Regions from separate parts of the Streptomyces sp. NPDC050535 genome, predicted to be linked through region 3. Evidence: riboswitches for the same ligand, from Rfam matches in the RefSeq annotation. Region 3 holds a riboswitch; each other region holds the start of a gene.

Region 1 (4,203 bases), on a different contig from region 3:
CCTGGTCGAGCAGTTTCCCGCGCACGGCGAGATTGTTGTAGTTGAAGTCGCCCTCGGGCCGCCGGTCCGCGAGCAGTACCGCGAACCGGTCCGCCCAACCGACAAAAGCGCCGTCAGGCCCGGGGTCGCCGATGCCCTCGGTGAAGCTGTCCCCCACCGCTACGTACGACCCGATCACTGATCTGTTGCCACTCTTCGAATCGTCTGCCACATCGGCCCATGATTCACCTCCGATGTGAGCTACGCGACCGTAGGAAAGGGTTGACGTGTGGTGAGATAAGCCACTCATAAAGTCTGGGTCAAGCCTGGAATAAGGGCCGCTCAGGCGCGGTTGACCAGCCGCCACACCTGGAAGTCCGTAATCCGGAAGTGGCTCCATGTCGTGCGGAACGCGAAGTGCCCGCTCGCGTACGGGTCGGGGTCGCGGTAGTCGAATACCAGCCGTCCGTTGTTCCACCACTGGACGGTGGACCCGTCGGAGACGATCCGGACGCGGTTCGGCCGGTTCGCCGTGAGCAACGGCTCCGTGTAGTCGTACACCAGTGGACGGACCTCCGCCTCGCCGACGTATCTGCGCAGTCTGGTAGTGGTGTTGGAGTTGGCTCCGTAACCGACGTAGTACGTCTTGAGGTAGTCGTACTCCGCCAGAGCACCGCCCCGCGCGGTGGCGAAGAGGTCGCGCGGGGAACGTACGTCGACTGCGTTCCAGAAATTGTTCAGGTCGGAGACCCGGTCGTTGACGCCGCCCGCGGAGACCGGTGTGGCGGTGTACTCGATGACGTACGGCCCGCGGAGCTTCCGCCTGAACCAGACGGTCGCGCCGCTCGGTACGTCGATCTCCAGCACGCCGCGCGCGGCGGTGACCGTGCCGCCGTCCTGGAGTTCGGTGACCCACTGCCCCGGTCCGTGCCGGAAGTCGTCCGCGGCGATCAGCCGGCCGCGCCGGTGTCTCGGTGCGGCGCTCGCACCCTGGGGCGGGACGAGCGCCGCGAGAGCGGCACCGGCAGCCAGGGCTCCGAAGGCTCTGCGCGTGGTCATGGGACACCTTCCGTACGAGGGGCAGCGGTGAACGTCCGGTCCACAGCGGAAAGCGCTTACGGAGATCACTGTGCAGCCCCCGCGACGGGCATGTCGACGCTTCCCCCGGGCTCGCCACAAGACCGCAATGTGCTGAGCGACGAGACCGGCCACGCCGGAGCCGCGTCGCCGATCACGAAACACCGGCCGCGCGACGCGCCGATCACGAAACACCGAAGGCCGGACCCCGGGGATCGTGGGGTCCGGCCTTCAGCGGCGAGGGGGCGGCGTCAGCCGACGGTCACACCGTGCGAGCGCAGGTACGCGGCCGGGTCGACGTCCGAGCCGTAGTCCGGCGTGGTGCGGATCTCGAAGTGCAGGTGCGGTCCGGTGACATTGCCGGTCGCACCGGAGAGCCCGATCTGCTGCCCCTCGGTCACGGTCTGGCCGGCCGAGACGGAGAGGGAGGACATGTGGGCGTACTGCGAGTACTGGCCGTCGGCGTGCTGGATGACGACCTGGTTTCCGTACGCGCCGCCCCAGCCCGCGGAGATGACGGTGCCCGCCGCGATGGACTTGATGGTGGTGCCGGTCGGGACCACGAAGTCGACGCCCGTGTGGTAGCCGCTGGACCACATGCTGCCGGCGACCTTGTAGTTGGTGCCGATGGTGGCGCCCTCGACCGGCAGCGTGTAGCCGGAGCTGCTGGAGTCCGCGGTGTCGGTGGCCGTGGTCGTGGTCTCGGCCGCCGTCTCGGCCGACGACTTCGACGACGACTCGGAGGACTTCGACGACTCGGCGCTGGACGACTTGGCCGTGTCGCTCGACGCGGCGGCCTTCTTGCCGATCGCCAGCTTCAGACCCGGGTGGATCAGAGCGGGGTCCTGGCCGACGGCCTTGCGGTTGTCCGAGTACAGCTTCTTCCAGCCGCCACTGACACTCTGGTCGTCGGCGATCTTCGAGAGCGAGTCACCGGCCTTGACCGCGTAGGTCTTCGTCGCGGTCTTCCGAGCCGCGGCGGGCGCGGCGACGGCCTTTTCGGCAGCCGTGGCGGTCTTCCCCGTAGCCGCGGAAACGGTGGAGGCCGGGGTCGCCGCATGGGCTCCGGTGGCTCCCATCAGCGGCAGCGCGAGCGCGGCACCGCCTGTTCCGGCCACGGCGATCGAGCGCGTGAAACGCTGGGACTTGGGACGGCGGTGCTTACCCTTCGCGGGCATGACGAATTCCTCTCCGGCGCCTGCGAGGTGAGCTGTCGGGTGCGGGCTGGAGATGCCCGGCCACGCGGCTGCGCGGCTATACCCCAAGCCGTTCCGGAGACCGGAACAGGCGTCATACCTGTGGGTCCCCCGCTCCTGCCACATACGGGTGAGTGTGCGGATTCCGGGCGGCGGCAGGATTGGGCGTCCGTCCGGATTGAGGGTGAACGTAAGCGAGATGAGACCGCGTCTACAACCATGTGGGTTTTCTGTGGAAGATCCATCCGTGATCCATTCCGAAATCACCGTCACCCTCCGTGGAGAAAGGGCCTTTCCGCCTTGCCAAATGGCGCGGGAATTCTGGCAGGTTGACAAATCGAGGCCGCAACACATCGTCACGAATATGACGCTGCTCACGCACGTCGACGCAGGGCGCCTTATTCCAGGGCCAGTTGGAATGAAGCAGCTAATTCGGACAGAACAGTCACATGCGACGCAGTCGCATATCTGCCGCATCCAGTTCCTCGTCCCGTCACGTCCGCATCCCGCTGCACGGCAGGTCCCCGGCGCGAGCCCGAGGGACCCGGCGGGAGCCACGGCCCGTACCGACGTCATCGCGCCCGGCGCCCTGAAGGCAACGGCTCCGCACCTGGGAGAACAACGCCTGTGGACAACTCAATGCACCACGAACCCATGTCGTATCGTCGAGAGCGCAACGTCCGTCGGCGGGCGACGCCGAGCAGCGCCGACGGCTGACCGGGAGGAGCCCCCGTGACGCAGCAGGTCCCGTCGACCGAGCCCGAGCTGGCCGCCGTGCGCAACTTCCGGGACGTGGGCGGTCTGCCCACCGTGGACGGCCGCCGGGTGAAGTACGGGGTGCTGTTCCGCAGCGGGCATCTCGCGCACGCCACGGGGGACGACACGGTTTTCCTCAGCTCACTCGGCCTGCACACGATCTTCGACTTCCGCAACGCGTCGGACCAGAAGCTGGAGGGCCCGGACGTCGAGCTGCCGGGCGTGCGGAATGTGAATCTGCCGCTGTCCGACCCGGCCGACGGCGCGGAGTTCTGGAGGATGGTCCGCGACGGCGACCTGGAGCAGCTGCGCGGGCTCCTCGCGGACGGCAAGGGGGCGAACAGGATGATCAGCTCCTACCGCGCGATCATCAGGGACCGCACCGCCGAGCACTCCCAGGTGCTGCGCTCGCTGGCCGAGGACAGTGTCCCCGCGCTGATGCACTGCGCCGCCGGCAAGGACCGCGCCGGCCTCTCCATAGCCGTGACGCTCCTCGCCGTCGGTGTCGAGCGCGAGGCCATCGTGGCCGACTACCTGGAGTCGAACGCCGCGCACCGGCGCTACAGGGTCCACCGCAGCAGCTCCTCCGCCTCGGCGTACTCCCCCGAGGTCATGGAGCTGCTCAGCCCTCTCTTCGACGCCCGCGCCGAGTACCTGACCGCGGCCTTCGAGACGATCGAGGAGACCTGGGGCGGCGTCGACGCCTACCTGGAGAAGGCGCTGGGGCTCACCCCGGAGCTGCGCGACCGGCTGCGCGAACGCCTCCTCGACTGACGCGGGCCGCGGGCCGCGGGCCTCAAGGACGGTCCTCCCGGTCAGGTCGGGATCTTGGGCGGCGGTCCCGGTCCGGGCCGGCGGATGCCTACTGGTTCTGCGCGCCCAGCGTGAAGAGCAGGTAGACGAAGCCCGCGAAGAGGTGGCCGACAGCGACGTAGATGAGCAGCCGCACCCACAGCGCGGGCGGGAGCTTGTCCTCCATGGAGCGGCGCGGGGTGGGTTCCGTGGGTTCGGTCATGGCGTCTCTCCCAGAGTCGGGTGCCCCGTCGCCGGGCCGAGGCACAGCGCGGCGGAGGGGCTCTGCAGCAGGGTGTGTACGAAGAGGAGCTCGGCGCCGTCCCGGTCGGCGGCGGCGATGCGGTGCGGGGTGAGCGAGTCGAAGTGCGCGCTGTCACCCGGCGCCAGCACATGCGCGGTG
Region 2 (4,203 bases), on a different contig from region 3:
GCCGCGCCGACGAACTGTGCCGGTACGCCGTCCTGTTCGGCGACCCGCAGCTCGCCCTGACCGCCGTACAGCGCGTTCTGGACATCACGGCCGAGGAGGTCCAGGAGGTCGCCAAGTCCCGCCTGCGCCCCGACAACCGCGCCGTGCTGGTCTACGAACCGATTGCCGCTGAAGACGCCGAAAACGCTGAAGCCGCTGAAGACACCGACGAGGAGGCGGCGAAGTGACCGAGCTCGCCACCATGGAGTTCCACCCCCAGCCGCAGGCCGGCGAGGCCAGGCCGTGGGCCTTCCCCGCCCCCGAACGGGCCACTCTCGGCAACGGCCTGACCGTGCTGCGCTGCCACCGCCCCGGCCAGCAGGTCGTCGCCGTGGAGGTGCTGCTCGCCGCGCCGCTGGAGGCCGAGCCCGCGGGCCTCGACGGAGTCGCCACGATCACGGCGCGGGCCTTCTCCGAGGGCACCGACAAGCTCTCCGCCGAGGAGTTCGCCGCCGAGCTGGAGCGCTGCGGCGCCACGCTCGACTCGTACGCCGACCACCCCGGCGTACGTGTGTCGCTCGAAGTCCCCGTCTCGCGCCTCCCGAAGGCGCTCGACCTGCTCGCCGACGCCCTGAGGGCACCGGCGTTCGCGGACAGCGAGATCGAGCGGCTGGTGCGCAACCGGCTGGACGAGATCCCGCACGAGTCGGCCAACCCGGGTCGCCGCGCCGCGAAGGAGCTCTCCAAGGAGCTGTTCCCGGCCACCTCGCGCATGTCGCGACCGCGCCAGGGCACCGAGGAGACGGTCTCCGCGATCGACGCGGCGGCCGTACGCGCCTTCTACGAGAAGCACGTTCGCCCCGCCACGGCCACCGCCGTGATCGTCGGCGACCTCACCGGAGTCGACCTCGACGCGCTGCTCGCCGACACGCTCGGCGCGTGGACCGGCTCGTCCGCCGAGCCGCGCCCGGTGCCGCCGGTCACCGCCGACGACACCGGCCGGGTCGTCATCGTGGACCGTCCCGGCGCCGTCCAGACGCAGCTGCTCATCGGCCGGATCGGCGCCGACCGGCACGACCGTGTGTGGCCCGCCCAGGTACTCGGCACGTACTGCCTCGGCGGCACCCTCACCTCGCGCCTGGACCGTGTCCTGCGCGAGGAGAAGGGTTACACCTACGGGGTACGGGCGTTCGGCCAGGTGCTGCGTTCCGCGGCGGACGGCACGGGTGCCGCGATGCTCGCCATCAGCGGCTCGGTGGACACCCCGAACACCGGTCCGGCGCTCGACGACCTCTGGAAGGTGCTGCGCACCCTCGCCGCGGAGGGACTGACCGACGCCGAGCGCGACATCGCCGTGCAGAACCTGGTGGGTGTGGCACCCCTCAAGTTCGAGACGGCGGCGGCTGTCGCGGGCACGCTGGCCGACCAGGTCGAGCAGCACCTGCCGGACGACTACCAGTCGACGCTGTACCGGCAGCTCGCCGAGACCGGCACCGTGGAGGCCACCGCGGCCGCCGTGAGCGCCTTCCCGGTGGACCGCCTGGTGACCGTCCTGGTGGGCGACGCCGCGACGATCGAGGAGCCGGTCAAGGCCCTCGGAATCGGTGAAGTGACCGTCGTGGCGGCCGAGTAGGACCGAGCGGAGCGGATTTGATCAGTTCGCTCCCATGGGGGCCCAGGAGGCGGCAGAGCCTCCTGGGCCCCCATTTGTCCGTATTGGTAGAGAGGTTGCCTGTCTGCTCTGTGGCATGCGCTACAAAAGCCGTGTTCCGTTTGTCGATTGAAAGATGTCCCGTTTAGCGTCGGTCCGGCTGTTCGTCAGGCACTGCGCCGCGCCCGCGGCATCCGGACAGCCATCGCCTAATCCCCCTGTGGCGCGAGCCAGGGGAGCCGGGGACCCACACGCAGTCCCTGGGGTGAATCGGACGTCCTCTTCGGAGGTGGTCCGTAGGAGACCTTCCTGCTCCGAACCCGTCAGCTAACCCGGTAGGCGAGAGGGAAGGAAAGGATCAACCCCTACATGGCGTTCACCTGTGGCACAGGGAAGCACCGTCGCCCGAGCCGCGTGAAGCGCACGACCACGAACGCCATCGGCGTAGCGGCGCTCACCACCACCGGTGTCCTCGGCACCCTGGCGGTCCCGGCGCTCGCCGCGGACAACTCCGTCGAGCAGACCGGCCTCACCCGGGCCATCGCGATCGGTGACTCGATAGCCGACCAGATCGACGCGCAGGCCGCCGCCCAGCAGCACGCCGCCGACGAGGCCGAGGCGCTGCGGAAGGCCGAGGAGGAGCGCGAGGCCAAGGCACGTGCCGCCCGTGCCGCGGAGCGCAAGCGACTCAACACCTTCGTCACGCCGGTCAGCGGCTCGTACGTCTCCACCGGCTACAGGACCGGCGGCAGTCTCTGGTCCTCCGGCAGCCACACCGGCGTCGACTTCCACGCCGCGTCCGGCACCCCGGTCCACGCGGTCGGCTCCGGCACGGTCGTCACCGCCGGCTGGGGCGGCTCCTACGGCAACGAGATCGTCCTGAGGATGAACGACGGCACCTACACGATGTACGGCCACCTGTCGTCCATCGGTGTCTCCGTGGGCCAGACGGTGACCCCGGGTCAGCAGATAGCCCTCTCCGGGGCCACCGGCAACACCACAGGGCCGCACCTCCACTTCGAGGCCCGGACGACCGCCGAGTACGGCTCGGACATCGACCCCGTCGCGTACCTCCGCTCGCACGGCGTGAGCGTCTGATCCCGGTCCGGCGTCGACGTCCGGTCCTCGGCGCCGAGTGAACCTTTCACCGCTCGCTTACGTACTTCAGAAGGTCCCGGCTCGAACGAGCCGGGACCTTGTCGTTTCGAACGCCTTCCTGTCCAAAAAATATCCCTCGATTCCGGTCCGCCATCGGAAATTCCGAGTCTCTGCAATAGAGTCACTGGACAAGTGCCAATCGACGGCGTTTCACGGGGATTAAAGCGGAGGTCCGGTATGCGTGTTCCTGCGCACTCGGTATGCACGGCGATCCGTGACGACATCGTCGCGGGTGTCTACGAGCGCGGCAGCCGGCTCACCGAGGAACTGCTCGCGCGCCGCTACGGCGTCTCGCGCGTCCCCGTGCGCGAGGCCCTGCGCACGCTGGAGGCCGAGGGTTTCGTCCTCACCCGGCGGCACGCGGGCGCGTGCGTCGCGGAGCCGAGCGAGCAGGAGGCCGCGGACCTGCTGGAGATGCGCATGCTCCTGGAGCCGCTCGGGGCCGCGCGGGCCGCGCAGCGCCGCACCGAAGCTCACCTCAAGGTGCTCCGAGGCCTGGTCAGGCTGGGTCAGGAGCGGGCCAGGAGGGGCAACAGCGAGGATCTGCGCTCGCTGGGCGGCTGGTTCCACGAGACCCTCGCGCAGGCCTCCGGAAGCCCCGCGCTGACCTCCACGCTCGCCCAGTTGCGCCACAAGATCGCCTGGATGTACACGGTCGAGGCGCCGGCCAACCCGGCGGACTCCTGGGCGGAGCACGGCGGGATCGTGGACGCCGTCGCGCGTGGCGACAGCGAGCGGGCGCGGGCGATCACCGCCCTGCACACCGAACGCGCGACGGTCGCGCACCGGCTCCGGTTTCCCGGCGCGGGGGACCGGCAGGACCGTGTGAGGACTTCGCAACATCCCGTAAACATGACGGGCCTGCGGCATTAACATGAGCGCCGTATACAAAGAGGAGTAATTCGCGGGAGATTATTCATGCTGCCCGCGCAATGGAAATGCGAAGGGCCCACCCGATAATTCGGGCGGGCCCTTGCCGGTGTTTTCGAACGAGGAAAACGCCGAACCTCTGACGGTTTCGGGTCAGACCGTCTCGGGAAGCTCCTCGAGTCCCTCGGAGACCAGCTTCGCCAGACGGTCGAGAGCGGCGTCCGCTCCCTCGGCGTCGGACGCGAGGACGATCTCCTCGCCGCCCTGGGCGCCCAGGCCGAGGACCGCGAGCATGGAGGCCGCGTTGACGGGGTTCCCGTCAGCCTTGGCGATCGTCACAGGGACGCCGGAGGCCGTGGCCGCCCGGACGAAGATGGAGGCGGGGCGGGCGTGAAGGCCCTCCGCCCAGCCGACGTTGACGCGGCGCTCAGCCATGTGATGCTGCCCTTCAGATGTCTCAGGTTGTCTAGACCAGTGTCCCATAATGTCAAGCGTGCCCGGAGCGGGCCAGAGGGTGACAAACCCCTTGCTCCCGTCCCGGACCC
Region 3 (4,203 bases):
CCCGAGCGGGAGGCGATGTCGTACAGCGGGCCCTCGTAGGTGTCGCGCGAGACCAGGTTGTAGTGCGGCTGGAGGGCGACGTAGCGGGCGAGCCCCTCGCGGTCGGAGAGGTCCAGGGACTCCTGGAGCCGCTCGGGTGTGATGTTGGACGCGGCGATGTAGCGCACCTTGCCCGCCGTCACCAGTTCGTCGAGCGCGCCGATGATCTCCTCGACCGGCACCTCGGTCTTGTCGTAGTGCGTGAAGTACAGGTCGATGTAGTCGGTGCCCAGGCGGCGCAGGGACGCGTCGGCGGCGGCCCTGATGTTGGCGGCTGACAGCCCCGGGTACTCGGGGTGCTGGCTGACCTTGGTGGCGATCACGAGGTCGGAGCGGTTGCCGCGCGCCTTCAGCCACCTGCCGATGATGGTCTCGGACTCGCCGCCGTGGTTGCCCTCGATCCACGCGGAGTACGAGTCGGCGGTGTCGAGGAAGTTGCCGCCCGCGGCCGTGTACGCGTCGAGCACGGCGAAGGACTGGGCCTCGTCGGCGGTCCAGCCGAACACGTTGCCGCCGAGGGCGAGCGGGAAGACCTCGAGGTCGGACGAGCCGAGCTTGCGAAGAGAAGTCATGCCCGACTTCAACATCCCCGGCGGACAGCCGTATTCCAGACACGCCTGACCGGCAGCCCTGACGTCGGGGGGTTGCCGTCGAAGCCGCCGGGGATCGGAGAACGTACGCCTCAGGGAGTGAGCCCCTGGCTCCGCCTCAGGGGGTGAGCCCCTTGCTCTGCAGCCACGCCAGCGGGTCGATGCCGGTCCCGGCGCCGCCGGGGTGCACCTCGAGGTGCAGATGCGCGCCGGTGACGTTGCCGGTCGCGCCCACGCGCCCGATGACATCGCCGGTGGCGACCTTCTGCCCGACGCTGACACTGATCGACGACTGGTGGGCGAACCAGAGCTCGGTTCCGTCGTCGAGCGTGAGCACCGTCTTGTAGCCGTACGACCCGTCCCAGCCGGCCGCGGTGATGGTGCCGCTGTGGACCGCCTTGATCAGCGTGCCCGTGGGCGCCGCGAAGTCCAGGCCGGTGTGGTAGCCGGAGGACCACAGCGCGCCGGCCTGACCGAAGGTCGAGGTGAGGGTGTACGAGGAGGTCGGCAGCGTGTAGCTCTTGGCGAGCTCGGCGAGACGCGCGGCCTCGGCCTTCGCCTCCGCCTCTTCCTCCGCCTTCTTCTTCGCCGCGGCGGCCTTGGCCTTCGCCGCGTCCTCCGCCTTCTTGGCGGCGTCGGAGGCCTTCTTCACGGCGGCGACCTGGGCGGCCTGCTGGGCCGCGGTGTCGGCCTGGTCCTGCTGGACCTCGGCCTGCTGCATGATGCGGGCGCGCAGCACCTCGCCGGCGTCCGTGGCGCCCTGCTCGGTGTCGGCCGTGGTCAGACCGGCGCTGGTGAGCGGGGTGATGGAGCCCGTGGGCTCGGGGGAACTGTCGTCGGAGAGGATCGTGCCCACGGACGGCAGGTCGGGCAGCGAGATCGAGACCGGCGGCTTGCCGGGCGCCGCGGTGGCCATGCCGCCCGCGCCGACGGCGGCTATGACACCGACGCCCAGAACGGTGGAACTGCGCGCGAGTCCGCCGCCTCCACGCTGCTTGGAGACGCGGTGCCGGCCGCGGATGGGAAGGAGGGATTCCGCGGTGGGATTCCATTCCTCCCGGGGGCCCTCGTCCTCTGCGCCGAAACCGAAGGTGTGCGTTCCGCTCGGCGGATACGAGGGTGCCTGGGCAGGCCCGTTGGACGCCACGTGGGCGTGCTCCTTTCCTTCCTTCTCGCCTACCGGGTTAGCTGACGGGTTCGGAGCAGGAAGGTCTCCTACGCGCGTCAACCCGCGGTGTCTCCACCGCGAAAGACGCTCGATTCACCCCAAGTTGGTGGTTCCCCGGCTCCCTTTCGGGATTAGGCGCGTGCGCACGGAGCCGTCTCTCGTGACGGCTGGGACGACCGCGCTGCGTTATCGAACGTTAATAGACGCGGGCCCCGGATTCCAAGCTGTTCTGATTGATCGTTAACGCTTCCGGCCAGGACTTTCAGGTCATCACCGGAGTTAAACGGGCGAGTTGGTCACATCTCTTCGTCACACCGGCCCTGACGGCATGTCAGTTGATGCGCGGAGGGGCGTCACTTGATCACCCCTGGTGACCGAGGGGGTCGTCGGCTCCTCGGCGCCGTACGGCGAGCAGCGCCATGTCGTCCGTCGTGCCGCCGCCGGAGTGCCGGCGGACGTCCTCGGCGAGGGTGGTCAGCAGCGCTTCGGGCGCGGGGAAGGTCCGTCCCGCGAGGCGCGCCGCGGGGTCGTAGAAGCGCCCGCGTTCGTCGCGGGCCTCGGACAGCCCGTCGGTGTGGACGAGCAGCGTGGCCTCCAGCGGGAACACCGTCTCCCGTGCGCGGTCGGTCCGGACGCCCAACTCGCCCATTCCCAGCGGCAGTGCGGGCTCCCCGGCGTCGAGCGCGACGAGCGTGCCGTCGGCGTGCAGGAGCAGCGGCGGGGGATGGCCCCGGTTGACGATCCGCACGGTCTCCTCGCCGTGCGGGATCTCCGCCAGCACGGCCGTGGTGAACCCCTCGAGGATCTCGAGGCCGTCACGCCGGACGCTCTCGCGCGCCAGCGCCCGCTCCAGACGCCCCGCGACCGCTTCCAGCGTCGCCTCCTGCTCGGCGGCCTCCCGGAACGCCCCGATGACGACGGCGACGACGGCCACCGCGCCCATGCCCTTCCCCCGTACGTCGCCCACGACCAGGCGTACCCCGTACGGGGAGTCCTGCACCGCGTACAGGTCACCGCCGATGAACGCGTCCTCCTGCGCCGCCTCGTACCGCGCCGCGATGTCGAGCCCGCCGATCCGGCGTTCGGGCTGCGGCAGGACGGCTCGCTGGGCGGCCTCGGCGATCTCGCGGACGGAGGCGAGCCGTGCGTTGCCGCGGCGGACCACGACGTTGATGAGGGCGGCCAGAACGGCGGCCGTGGCCACCGTGATCGTCTCGGTGACCGCCTCCGCGAGCAGGGCGACGCCGAGCCTGATGTGGAACGCGACCAGCACGACGACGGCGCCGACACCGGTGAGCACGGTGCCGCGCAGCGTGTAGAGGGCCGCCGCCACGAGCGGGGCCGCCGTGAGGAGAGGGCCGCCGGTGAAGTCCCTCGGCGTGAAGTACTCGTACACGGCCCCGGCGACGATGAGCAGCGCGGGGAGCACCCGGACGAACCTTCGCGTGCCGGAGATCCCGCGCCGGTCCTCTCCCGCCGGTCCGGGCGGGTCCCCCGGCCGCCGCGCACCTGCTTGCTGCCGCACCCGTCCAGATTTCCCGGAGCGGGGCCGGGGGGCGACCGGTGTGGGCCGACCGGGCGACGCGCGGTTCGGGCCGGCCAGAACCGCCGGAAACACCAAGGGCCGGAACTCGTGAATCCGAGTTCCGGCCCTTGGCCATAAGTAGCGGGGACAGGATTTGAACCTGCGACCTCTGGGTTATGAGCCCAGCGAGCTACCGAGCTGCTCCACCCCGCGTCGTTAAACCCAACTATACGCCACTCGCGGGACGCCCGGCACCACCATTGATGTCCACCCCTCAGCCGGCCGGATTCCCGGTGTGCGTGAGCGTCTCCCAGGACACGAACAGATCGTCCGTGCCGGCCGGCCGCGTCTGCTCGGCCAGCCGGTGGGCGGCCGGGACGTGCACGTCGAGCCGGTCCTCCAGGTGGTTGAGCGCGACCTCCAGGTCGGGCCCCATGTTCCGGTCGACCCGCCCGCCGCACAGCCACCCCGGCGCCGTCTCCCCCAGCTGGTACCTGGAGTGGAAGTCGAGCGCGGCCTTCAGCCGGTCCTTGACGTCGCGGTAGAGGTCGACGCCCTGGTGCCAGGCGGTCTCGGCGATGTGCGCGGTGGCGGCGAGCGAGTACCCGACGTGCTTGAAGTTGCGGCAGGTCTCCTGCGAGACCCCGTCCGTGTACCGCCGCTGCCCGAACCAGTACGTGGTCAGCTTCTGCGGGGTGTCGACGGTGCTGCCGGCGGGCGTCAGCGGCACCTTCCCGTCCTTGGCGAGGTAGAAGTACGCGGGCACCCGCTGCCGGAACCGCTCGACGGCGTCGTCGAACGCCTTGTGGTCGTCGAGGAACACGGCGATGCCGATGGCGGCGTCGGTCATGACGAGGTCCCAGTTCCCGTTGTAGTCCGGG

The links. A riboswitch is a leader RNA that binds a small molecule or an ion and turns the genes downstream of it on or off. The one in region 3 is predicted to bind cyclic di-AMP.
Region 1: linked by a shared signal. The riboswitch ahead of ACIBLC_RS04635 (peptidoglycan DD-metalloendopeptidase family protein) and the one ahead of ACIBLC_RS39725 (M23 family metallopeptidase) in region 3 are both predicted to bind cyclic di-AMP.
Region 2: linked by a shared signal. The riboswitch ahead of ACIBLC_RS00525 (M23 family metallopeptidase) and the one ahead of ACIBLC_RS39725 (M23 family metallopeptidase) in region 3 are both predicted to bind cyclic di-AMP.

The regions. Positions count from the first base shown of each region.
Region 1 is NZ_JBITHE010000001.1:1,060,203-1,064,405, reverse strand. Features, by position in the region: gene ACIBLC_RS04645 (SGNH/GDSL hydrolase family protein) at 1-178, opposite strand, end outside; gene ACIBLC_RS04640 (DUF6250 domain-containing protein) at 322-1,038, opposite strand; gene ACIBLC_RS04635 (peptidoglycan DD-metalloendopeptidase family protein) at 1,308-2,234, opposite strand; cyclic di-AMP (ydaO/yuaA leader) riboswitch at 2,239-2,414, opposite strand; gene ACIBLC_RS04630 (tyrosine-protein phosphatase) at 2,985-3,782, shown strand; gene ACIBLC_RS04625 (DUF6126 family protein) at 3,871-4,023, opposite strand; gene ACIBLC_RS04620 (helix-turn-helix domain-containing protein) at 4,020-4,203, opposite strand, start outside.
Region 2 is NZ_JBITHE010000001.1:124,928-129,130, forward strand. Features, by position in the region: gene ACIBLC_RS00515 (M16 family metallopeptidase) at 1-227, shown strand, start outside; gene ACIBLC_RS00520 (M16 family metallopeptidase) at 224-1,612, shown strand; cyclic di-AMP (ydaO/yuaA leader) riboswitch at 1,827-1,987, shown strand; gene ACIBLC_RS00525 (M23 family metallopeptidase) at 2,000-2,728, shown strand; gene ACIBLC_RS00530 (GntR family transcriptional regulator) at 2,966-3,661, shown strand; gene ACIBLC_RS00535 (HPr family phosphocarrier protein) at 3,812-4,093, opposite strand.
Region 3 is NZ_JBITHE010000038.1:22,626-26,828, forward strand. Features, by position in the region: gene ACIBLC_RS39720 (aldo/keto reductase) at 1-611, opposite strand, end outside; gene ACIBLC_RS39725 (M23 family metallopeptidase) at 748-1,776, opposite strand; cyclic di-AMP (ydaO/yuaA leader) riboswitch at 1,788-1,945, opposite strand; gene ACIBLC_RS39730 (PP2C family protein-serine/threonine phosphatase) at 2,159-3,322, opposite strand; tRNA gene ACIBLC_RS39735 (tRNA-Met) at 3,462-3,535, opposite strand; gene ACIBLC_RS39740 (alginate lyase family protein) at 3,597-4,203, opposite strand, start outside.